Regions from separate parts of the Priestia sp. TRN 1309 genome, predicted to be linked through region 3. Evidence: riboswitches for the same ligand, from Rfam matches in the RefSeq annotation. Region 3 holds a riboswitch; each other region holds the start of a gene.
The links. A riboswitch is a leader RNA that binds a small molecule or an ion and turns the genes downstream of it on or off. The one in region 3 is predicted to bind S-adenosylmethionine.

Region 1 (3,208 bases), on a different contig from region 3:
AATTCAAGAACATCGCGTGAAAAAAGTGTTAGTCAGCCACGTGCATGCGTATGACGAGCAGTTTATTAGAAAAAACAGAAACGGGTCGTTTACGCTTGGAAGAGGTACTGATTTTGTATTATCAGGAGGCGCGGGTGCACCCCTTGATTTTGAACCGCCTTTAATTTTAAATAATTATAATTTTACGGAGTTTTTTGTTAGCCGGTACGACATTTTAGGACCTCTTCTTTGGAAGGATTTTGGACGACCTCGAAGAAGTTGTTTGTAAAAACAAGAAAGTAGAAAGCTAGGTTCAAAAAAAAGAGGCTGGGAAAAAAGGGTTTTAGGCGAAATGAAAAATGAACCACTAATCAAGCATCTTGATTAGTGGTTCATTTTTTTATTAGGGTAAACGTAGATTTCATGTGTATAGGTCTTTCTAGCAGGTGATTGGAGCACAAGACGAAGACTCCTGCGGGAAAAGCGGAACACGTGAGACCCCACAGGAGCTTATGCGACGAGGAGGCTCAGTGACCGCCCGCGGAAAGCGAAGTCTTGTACGGAAATCAACTGCGGTGTCACAAGCGATTCAGCTCATGTATCCCATTTGCCTTTAGATTGGATTCACTTGGTTATGTCTCAACCTCTTTTGGAAAACCGTACGAAACCTTGTAGCAGAAGGCCCAGTCAAGCGTTATAATAGATAGTGAATGATGATATATTCTCTATATTTGTCATATATTTGTATTACATATGTAATTGAAGAAAAATATTCACTTGATATACTGTTTAATGACTTAACTTTATCTTAACATTCACAGTGAAATGCGTGTTTATAGAGGCTTAAAACATACACAGCAAATGGAGGAGCTATCATGGCAAACGAAAAGATGCAAGAAGGACTCAATCGTTTTATTAAGGAAGATTTAAATGACCTTTTAGGTAGACTGTTCCCCCTAATGGACCGAGAATGTGCGGAAGAAAAGAGAATGCTTATCGAAACGGCGGTAGAGTACATCTATTCTTCAGGGTATCATCAAGGAGCAAAAGACTTGATCGAAACACATCGAAAAGATGATTACAAATTATTAAGGCAAAAATTAGCGTCAACGCCTCCTGAAAACTAATTTTTTTGAAATTTCTTTTGACAACATAAATGTAAGGTGTTAAGATGACTCTACATTCAAAATATTATAAACAATTAAAACTCTTATTGAGAGAGGCGGAGGGACTGGCCCTGTGAAGCCCGGCAACCATTTAACAATCTTGTTAAAAAGGTGCTACATCCTGCAAAGCGTACAGCTTTGAAAAATAAGAGAGGATTTCATAGATACTATGCCTCTCTATTCATGATAGAGAGGCTTTTTATTTTATGTGAATATGTTTTGAATGAACAATTTCATAGAAATGCATCAGGTGCTGTGTAACGAATGTACGCAGCTTAAAAGGGAAGACCGGTGAAAAGCCGGCGCGGTCCCGCCACTGTAATGGGGAGCAACTTATTAACCACTGTTTCATGTTGAAATGGGAAGGGATAGGAAGCGATGAACCTAAGTCAGGAGACCTGCCTGTTGTATGCACTTAAGCTCTACGGGATATAGAGAGGAGTGAGGAATACGTGTTGAGAAAAACAGGCTATCTCAACTTTAGTTAAGTATGCGTATCATCTCTCTTTTCATTTCGAAAAGGGAGATTTTTTAGTTTAGCGATAAAAAAATATATAGGGAGTGGAAAAAATGAGCAGTGTAAAAAGTTCAAATGTAGGTTATCCAAGAATTGGTGAAAAACGAGAATGGAAAAAAGCGCTTGAGCAGTTTTGGGCAGGAAAGCTAGAGAAAGATATCTTTCTTCAGGAAATTGAAGCTCTTCGTCTTGGGCATCTGAAAAAACAGCGTGACGCAGGAATTGAATTAATTCCAGTCGGCGATTTTAGCTTATACGATCACGTGTTAGATACAGCCGCTATGTTTGGTTTGGTGCCAAAGCGCTTTGAATATAGCGGAGGCCCGGTATCCCTTGAAACGTATTTTGACATCGCCCGAGGAACAAAAGGTGCGGTAGCCTCTACGATGACAAAATGGTTTAACACAAATTATCACTACATTGTACCCGAGCTTGAGGAATGTACGCCAGCACTTGTAGAAAATCGCCCGCTTCAATTTTACAAAGAAGCAAAACAAAAGCTGAATATCAAAGGCAAACCCGTTATTTTAGGTCCAGTAACATTTGTGAAGCTGTCAAAAGGATATAAAAAAAGTGAGTTTAAAAAAGTAGTTGAACAATTTGTTCCTCTTTATGCAACAATCTTAGCGGAGCTGCAGGCAGAAGGCGTGGAGTGGGTACAAATAGATGAGCCGGTTTTAGCTACAACGCTATCAAAAGAAGACCTGGCACTGTATAAAGAAGTCTATGAAGCTTTGAAAAAAGCGGCACCGAATGTAAAAGTCATTTTGCAGACGTATTTTGACAGCGTAGATTACTATAAAGAAGTAGTTGCTCTTCCTGTTCACGGAATTGGATTGGATTTTGTACATGACCGAGGCGAAAATCTCACGGCGCTTAATAAATATGGGTTTCCAACTGATAAAGTGCTGGCAGCAGGAGTGATTGACGGACGAAACATTTGGCGTGAAAACTTGGACGAACAGCTTTTAACAATCAGTGAAATTGAAGAAGCCGTATCAAAAGACCGTTTGATTCTGCAGCCTTCATCAAGTTTATTACATGTTCCTGTCACGGTGAAAAGCGAAAAAACCATTGAGCCAATTCTAAAAAACGCGCTGTCTTTTGCAGATGAAAAGCTAAAGGAAATCACGCTTTTAACAAAAGCGGTGCAGCAAGGAAAAGAAGCAATAGAAAAAGAAATAAGTGAAAGTAAACAGGCGATTCAAGCATTAAATGGATCATCTTTTCGAAACCATCAAGACGTGCAAAAAGAGCTGAAGCAGCTGCACAGCTATAAAGCACAGCGCCAAGCGTCGTTTGACGTACGTCAACGCGTTCAGCAAGAAGCGTTTCAACTGCCGCTTCTTCCAACGACAACAATTGGAAGCTTTCCGCAAACAAAAGAAGTGCGAAAAGAGCGTCTGAAGTGGCGTAAAGGAGAGTTAAGCGATGAAGCATATGAAGCGTACATTAACGCTGAAATCAAAAAATGGATTGAAATTCAAGAAGACATCGGCTTAGATGTCCTTGTGCACGGAGAGTTTGAGCGCACGGACATGGTTGA
Region 2 (3,208 bases), on a different contig from region 3:
ATTAGCATTCAAACCAGCTAGCGGTTCCCCTACATGAGTTTCTTTTCCATAACACAAAAAGCTTGGCATGATCTTGCCAATCGATCCTGAGTACACATAGTTCGTTTGATCACCAGGATAGCGGCTGAACACTGGTTCTGCATTTAGCATGAGAGAAAAATCCAGCTGATGTTTGCACGCAAGTTCTAAAAGAACAGGCACTGCTTTTCTCATTCCGAGCGAATTTACTTCTTCATCCGGTACCGACAGAAGCAGGATGTTTCCGTCAAACTCTCCGTTGCATGCTCGTTCAATCATACTGATATGCAGAGCAATACCTGCTTTCATGTCCATCGTTCCTCGGCCAAAAAGCCAGTCTCCTTTTATCATATCTTTTTGTACGTGCGCCGGAACTTGTTCCATATCATTATAAAAAGTACTCGTTAACGTATCAGCGTGAAAAGCATCCTTTTTCCACTGTCCATAATCTTGTACATCCACTACGTCGTAATGACTGACTAATACAACTGTTTTATTCGTATTTTTCCCTTCAACAAAAGCTGTGACAATCGATCGCCCGTCTCCTGTTGAATGAAGCTCAACTTGCTCGTTTTTTTGAAAGTAAGGCAGCTTCAATAAATACGACGCTATCGATTCAGCCATTTCCACTTCTGCCATCGTTCCTGTCACGCTAGGTATAGAAACCAATTCGCTTACAAGCTTCTTTAACTGTTCTTTTGTTTGATACAAAGATGTTTTGTTCGACATACCCTTCATCTCTTTCCTTTTTCTAAATTTTCCATCAAACAAAACGATTCGTCAATCCCTTTGACAGAGACCCTTTCATTCTATCCCTATGTATCATAGTATGCGCTTCCTTGACGCACATGATAAAAAAAGAGTGCGCGGCTAGGGCTAGCACCGCACACTCTTTTTTTTACTTTTCGTCATCTTCTAAAAAGTCTAGGATACGATCAATAAGCTGTTCGCTTCCTGCATCGTTTCCATGTTCAAGAGACATTTCCATTTCAATGCTCCTTTCATAAAATATTCTTGTTTTATAACATACCACAATTCATTTCGAATGTAACCTTTAATTTGTGTAAAAATTTCGACAATTTATGATTAATTTTGAAACCTAGTGAGTAATGATTATACCCACCAGATTCTTCAATTGTCAAAAAACATGCTTTCTATTTAAAAACACTTTAAAAATAGAGGCGCGAGCAGACTTCTATAAAAGACAGCCTACTCGCTCAAGCTTGGAACAGCATGATGAATAAATTTCTAGTTCATTTGCTTTTTGTACATCTTTAATATCTATGCCTACAGCATATGTACGAACATGGTTTTCGACCACAATTTCATAAAATGTTTCTAATTCACGATAAGCTACTTGATAATGCTTTCCTAATAATTTTACGGCTTCCTTTAATGCTTTCTCTCCTGTATGTGCTGCAACTGCTGTATGACTCATAAAACCCTCTCCTTTTAGAAAAATAAAAAAACTCATTTTGCTTTGATGCAAAATGAGTTTTTCACCCGTTTTATCACCCAAAGCACATGCTTTGCTGGTAGGAGCACCTTACATTCGTAGGTTGCTGTGGAGTCAAAGAGCCAGATCTCTCGTCCACTCGTGATAACTTTTTTAATTTAAAATTTATTTTATCAAACAATTCCATCCGCGTAAATAGAAAAATAAAAATATTTTAATTTTTTTGGTAATGGAATGAATTCAAAAAGTCAAAGCTTAGATTAGCAAAATAAGAAGCTGCTACAAGTAATGCCTCTTCATTTAATGAAAAAGAAGGATGGTGCCATTCATATTCTCCAGCCGTACCCATCCATACAAAAAATCCTGGTACACGCTGCTGATATACGGCAAAATCTTCTCCTCCAGGCGATTGTTCAGCTTCTACGACTTGATAACTAAGATTCTCTGCAGCGTTAATAACCAATTTTTCCAGCGTATCATCATTGTTTACTACAGGAAGATACGGATACCATTTAACGTCTACTGAAGCCCCGAAAGCTGCTCCAATCCCTTCAGCAGATCGTTTCATAAGAGCCGGTATTTTTTCTCTCGCTTCTTCTTGAAAGGTACGCACCGTTCCTTCAAGCGTTACTTTGTCAGGAATGACGTTCCACGAGCTCCCTCCGTGGATTTGAGTTATGCTGACAACAACATTTTGAAATGGGCTGAGATTACGGCTGACAATGGTTTGTAAACTAGTAACAATTTGACCAGCAACAGCAATCGGATCTACTGTTTTTTCTGGAATACCTGCGTGACCGCCTACTCCTTTGACGTCAATTTCAAAACGATCAACGCTTGCCATTAAAGGTCCCGATTTGACACCAATGGTTCCTACAGGAAGATTCGGTTTGTTATGCATCCCAAATATCGCTTCTACTCCTTCGAGCACACCTTTTTCAACGAGCATTTTTGCCCCAGAAGCCGTTTCTTCGGCCGGTTGAAAGATAAATCGAACCGTACCGCAAAGCTCCTGCTGACGCTCTTTGAGAAGAATGGCTGCTCCGATTATAGAAGCCGTATGAAAATCATGGCCGCATGCGTGCATAACACCGTTCACTTCAGAAGCAAATGGCAGATTGGTTTTTTCTTCAATTGGCAGCGCATCAATATCAGCTCGAATAGCGATAGTAGGTCCCGGCTTTCCTCCCACAATTTCCGCTACTGCTCCCACGTCTAAATGGAATGCATCCGCTATAGAAATATCGTAGTGCTTTAACCACTTTTTAATACGTTTAGTTGTTTCATATTCTTTCATTGAAAGCTCTGGAAACCGGTGCAGCTCACGGCGTATGTCTATTAGCGTATTTAGTAGTAATTGATCTGTCATATTTATCACTCTTTCACATTTCTTAATTTAGACCACTTCTCTATCTTTTACGACAAAGAGTGTACCTCATTGAATTTTTTATAAAGAAATACGGTCGTATAGCTTTCTGCAAGGTGCTTTTCTTTAGCTTGAACATATCCTTTTCGTTCATACATCTCAACTAACCAAGGATGTTCTTTTGCTGTTCCTAAAGACACACCTGGCGATTTAAACGTATTTTTTATTACCTCTTCCTCTACTAGATGAAGCAGCTTAGATCCAACGCCTTTCCTGGCAAACGACGGGTCCACTGCAAACCACCAAAAATGCGGAACAGCAAACGGACCTGGATGTTCTCCCCAAGGCATTCGTATAGATATAGTGGC
Region 3 (3,208 bases):
GACAAACGAAGGATAATATTCCTCCATAAATTGTCTTTATGAAAAGTTTTTGACTGGACACTCTATTAGTAAACAAGCTAAAGGAGTGTCTTTTTATGTTTGAAAAACAAAAAATGGACGTTACAGATCGCGTTACAGCTAAATTTCATGACGGCGGTATGAAATTATACGTTGATAAGCAGCCAATTGGTGAAGTTAGCTACGGAACAAGCGGCAATGAATACCGCTTTGAAGAAGGATATTCGCAAGAAAATAATAAGTTCTATCAATACGCGGACGTACAAAAACAAGGTGAAACGCAAAAATATACAGACTGCGATGAAGAAGCAGGATGGTGCTAAACAGTGGCAACTGCCGCTGTTTTTCTTGTTTTATAGAGATAATATGGCCTAAACTGCCTTTTAAAAGAGTTCTTTCTTGCAAATTTCTTTTAAAAAACAGGTGAACTGTGATACATTAACGAATATTGTATAGCATAAAGAAATGATGTTACTATACAACTGACGATTATGGGTGATGAAAATGGGGCTAATTGAAATTGAAAAAGTAATTATTGTCGAAGGAAAGTCAGATAAAAAGCGTATTCAAGATATCATTCGAGAACCAATTGAAATTATTTGTACAAACGGTACGATTAGTTTATCAAAGCTGGATGAAATTATTGACTGTACTTTTAACAAAGAGGTATACATACTCGTTGACTCTGATGATTCAGGGAATAAGCTGAGAAAACAATTTAAACGAGAGCTTCCGGAAGCAGAGCATCTATATATTGATAAAATGTACCGAGAAGTTGCTGCCGCCCCTAGACATCACATAGCAACAGTATTGCTGAGTGCCAATATCGATGTTAATGCAGAATTTTTAACATAAAAGGAATGAGCAACATGCAAGAATGGAGCGAAAAACAGCTGGATGATCAGTTAAAAGAAGGAGAAAGAGCCTTTATCTTTTTCCATACGCCTTTTTGCGGGACATGTCAGCTGGCAAAAAAAATGTTAACCGTGGCAGAAGCGATGCTGCCGGATGTAACCATCGGAATGAGCAATTTAAATTATATGCCTTCAAAAGCAGAATTATTTTCTATTGAAAGCGTACCTTGTTTGATTGAAGTGGAAAATGGTGAAATGGTAAAAAAACTCTACGCGTTTCATTCCATCGAGCACGTACTCGAGGAGCTTCGATAATCAAACGTTTGTTTAAAATGAAGAAGTTGAAAGAGAGCGAACCGTTGGGGCTGTTGAAATCTTGGGATATTATCCCAAGAACAAAATCTGTTGACAGCCTATCTGACACATGCTAAAATCACACTCATGAATGTTCATAAATGAATGAATATTTCCTAAAAACAAAATAATTGTTGCGAACTCTTATCAAGAGAGGTGGAGGGACTGAGCCCTGTGAAACCCGGCAACCGTCAGACTAACTGAAATGGTGCCAATTCCTGCAAAGCTATGCGCTTTGAAAGATGAGAGAAAGGATTAAATATCGAGCCTTTCTGTCATGCGCAGAGAGGCTTTTTTAATGGGGAAAATTGTTTTACGGCTTTTTCATCCTATAGGGCAACCTAACATAATTAAGTTTTTATTAAAGAAGGTGAAGAAATATGATTACATTAACAGACGTTACAAAAATTTATCAGGCCAAAAGCGGTCAAGTAACAGCTGTTGATAATGTGAATCTAACCGTTAACCAAGGAGAAATTTACGGAATTATTGGTTATAGCGGAGCGGGGAAAAGTTCTTTGATTCGCTTGCTAAACGGATTAGAAACACCAACAACAGGAACGGTCGAAGTAGCAGGTAATGATATTGGAAAAATTAAAGGCGGAAAACTCAGAAAAGCTAGACAAGAAATTAGTATGGTATTTCAGCACTTTAATATCTTGTGGTCGCGTACGGTACGAGAAAATATTGCCTTTCCGTTAGAAATAGCAGGGATTTCAAAAGAAAAAAGAATGAAACGAGTAGACGAACTTATCAAGCTAGTCGGGCTTGAAGGGCGTGAAGATGCTTATCCATCACAGCTTAGTGGCGGACAAAAGCAGCGTGTTGGGATTGCTCGAGCGCTAGCGAACAATCCAAAAGTATTGCTTTGTGATGAAGCAACATCAGCGCTTGATCCTCAAACGACAGATTCTATTTTAGATCTGTTAGTAGATATTAATGAGAAGCTAGGGTTAACCATTGTATTGATTACTCATGAAATGCACGTCATTCGTAAAATTTGTCATCGAGTAGCCGTTATGGAAAATGGGGCAGTAGTAGAAGAAGGACAAGTGCTAGAAGTATTCAGAAAACCTAAGCAGCCGATTACAAAACGATTCGTTCAACAGATTTCTGAACCAGAGGAAACGTTTGAAACGATTGAACAAGTAAAAGAGCTGTATCCAAGCGGGCAAATTATTCAGCTGACGTTTGTTGGCGGAAAAGCAGAGCAACCGCTCATTACAACGATTTTAAAACAGTTTGATGTAACGATTAATATTTTGCAAGGAAAGATTTCTCATACACAAACAGGTTCATACGGGACGTTGTTCGTTCATTTAGACGGAGAATTAACAGAAGTTGAAAAAGTCATTGCATACATTCATGAGCAGCAGGTAGAAGTGGAGGTAATGACAAATGCTTGAGAAACTATTTCCAAACGTTATTTTAGATGATTTTATTCAAGCGACAAATGAAACACTATATATGACGGCTATTTCAGTTGTAGCCACATTTGTTCTAGGTATTTTATTGGGCTTGCTTTTATTTTTAACGTCCAAAGGACAGCTTTGGCAAAACAAACCTTTATATGCCATTGTGTCGGCGGTTGTAAATATCTTTCGTTCCATTCCATTCATTATTTTAATTGTTTTACTGATTCCATTTACCAAAGCATTGGTAGGAAGTATTTTAGGCGCTAATGCAGCGTTACCGGCTTTAATTGTTGGAGCAGCACCATTTTATGCGCGTCTTGTAGAAATTGGTCTGCGTGAAATTGATAAAGGTGTTATTGAAGCTGCTAAATCAATGGGAGCCACAACAAGCACTATTATCTTTAAAGTGCTGTTACCTGAATCGCTGCCAGCTTTGATTTCCGGTTTGACAGTAACAACCATTGCGTTAGTCGGCTATACGGCAATGGCGGGTGTGATTGGAGCTGGAGGTCTTGGAAACCTTGCATATTTAGAAGGATTCCAGCGCAGTCATAATGACGTAACGCT

Region 1: linked by a shared signal. The riboswitch ahead of metE (5-methyltetrahydropteroyltriglutamate--homocysteine S-methyltransferase) and the one ahead of ACRPLQ_RS21070 (methionine ABC transporter ATP-binding protein) in region 3 are both predicted to bind S-adenosylmethionine.
Region 2: linked by a shared signal. The riboswitch ahead of ACRPLQ_RS13340 (hypothetical protein) and the one ahead of ACRPLQ_RS21070 (methionine ABC transporter ATP-binding protein) in region 3 are both predicted to bind S-adenosylmethionine.

The regions. Positions count from the first base shown of each region.
Region 1 covers NZ_JBOZGM010000001.1:949,032-952,239, forward strand. The annotation lists gene ACRPLQ_RS05010 (metallophosphoesterase family protein) at 1-268, shown strand, start outside; gene ACRPLQ_RS05015 (hypothetical protein) at 426-596, shown strand; gene ACRPLQ_RS05020 (hypothetical protein) at 855-1,106, shown strand; SAM riboswitch class I at 1,187-1,297, shown strand; cobalamin riboswitch at 1,377-1,565, shown strand; gene metE (5-methyltetrahydropteroyltriglutamate--homocysteine S-methyltransferase) at 1,716-3,208, shown strand, end outside.
Region 2 covers NZ_JBOZGM010000003.1:205,261-208,468, forward strand. The annotation lists gene ACRPLQ_RS13335 (M20/M25/M40 family metallo-hydrolase) at 1-747, opposite strand, end outside; gene ACRPLQ_RS13340 (hypothetical protein) at 1,214-1,456, opposite strand; SAM riboswitch class I at 1,524-1,625, opposite strand; gene ACRPLQ_RS13345 (amidohydrolase) at 1,689-2,843, opposite strand; gene ACRPLQ_RS13350 (GNAT family N-acetyltransferase) at 2,891-3,208, opposite strand, start outside.
Region 3 covers NZ_JBOZGM010000005.1:308,739-311,946, forward strand. The annotation lists gene gcvH (glycine cleavage system protein GcvH) at 1-16, shown strand, start outside; gene ACRPLQ_RS21055 (YusG family protein) at 96-341, shown strand; gene ACRPLQ_RS21060 (toprim domain-containing protein) at 523-873, shown strand; gene ACRPLQ_RS21065 (thioredoxin family protein) at 888-1,187, shown strand; SAM riboswitch class I at 1,368-1,475, shown strand; gene ACRPLQ_RS21070 (methionine ABC transporter ATP-binding protein) at 1,607-2,632, shown strand; gene ACRPLQ_RS21075 (methionine ABC transporter permease) at 2,625-3,208, shown strand, end outside.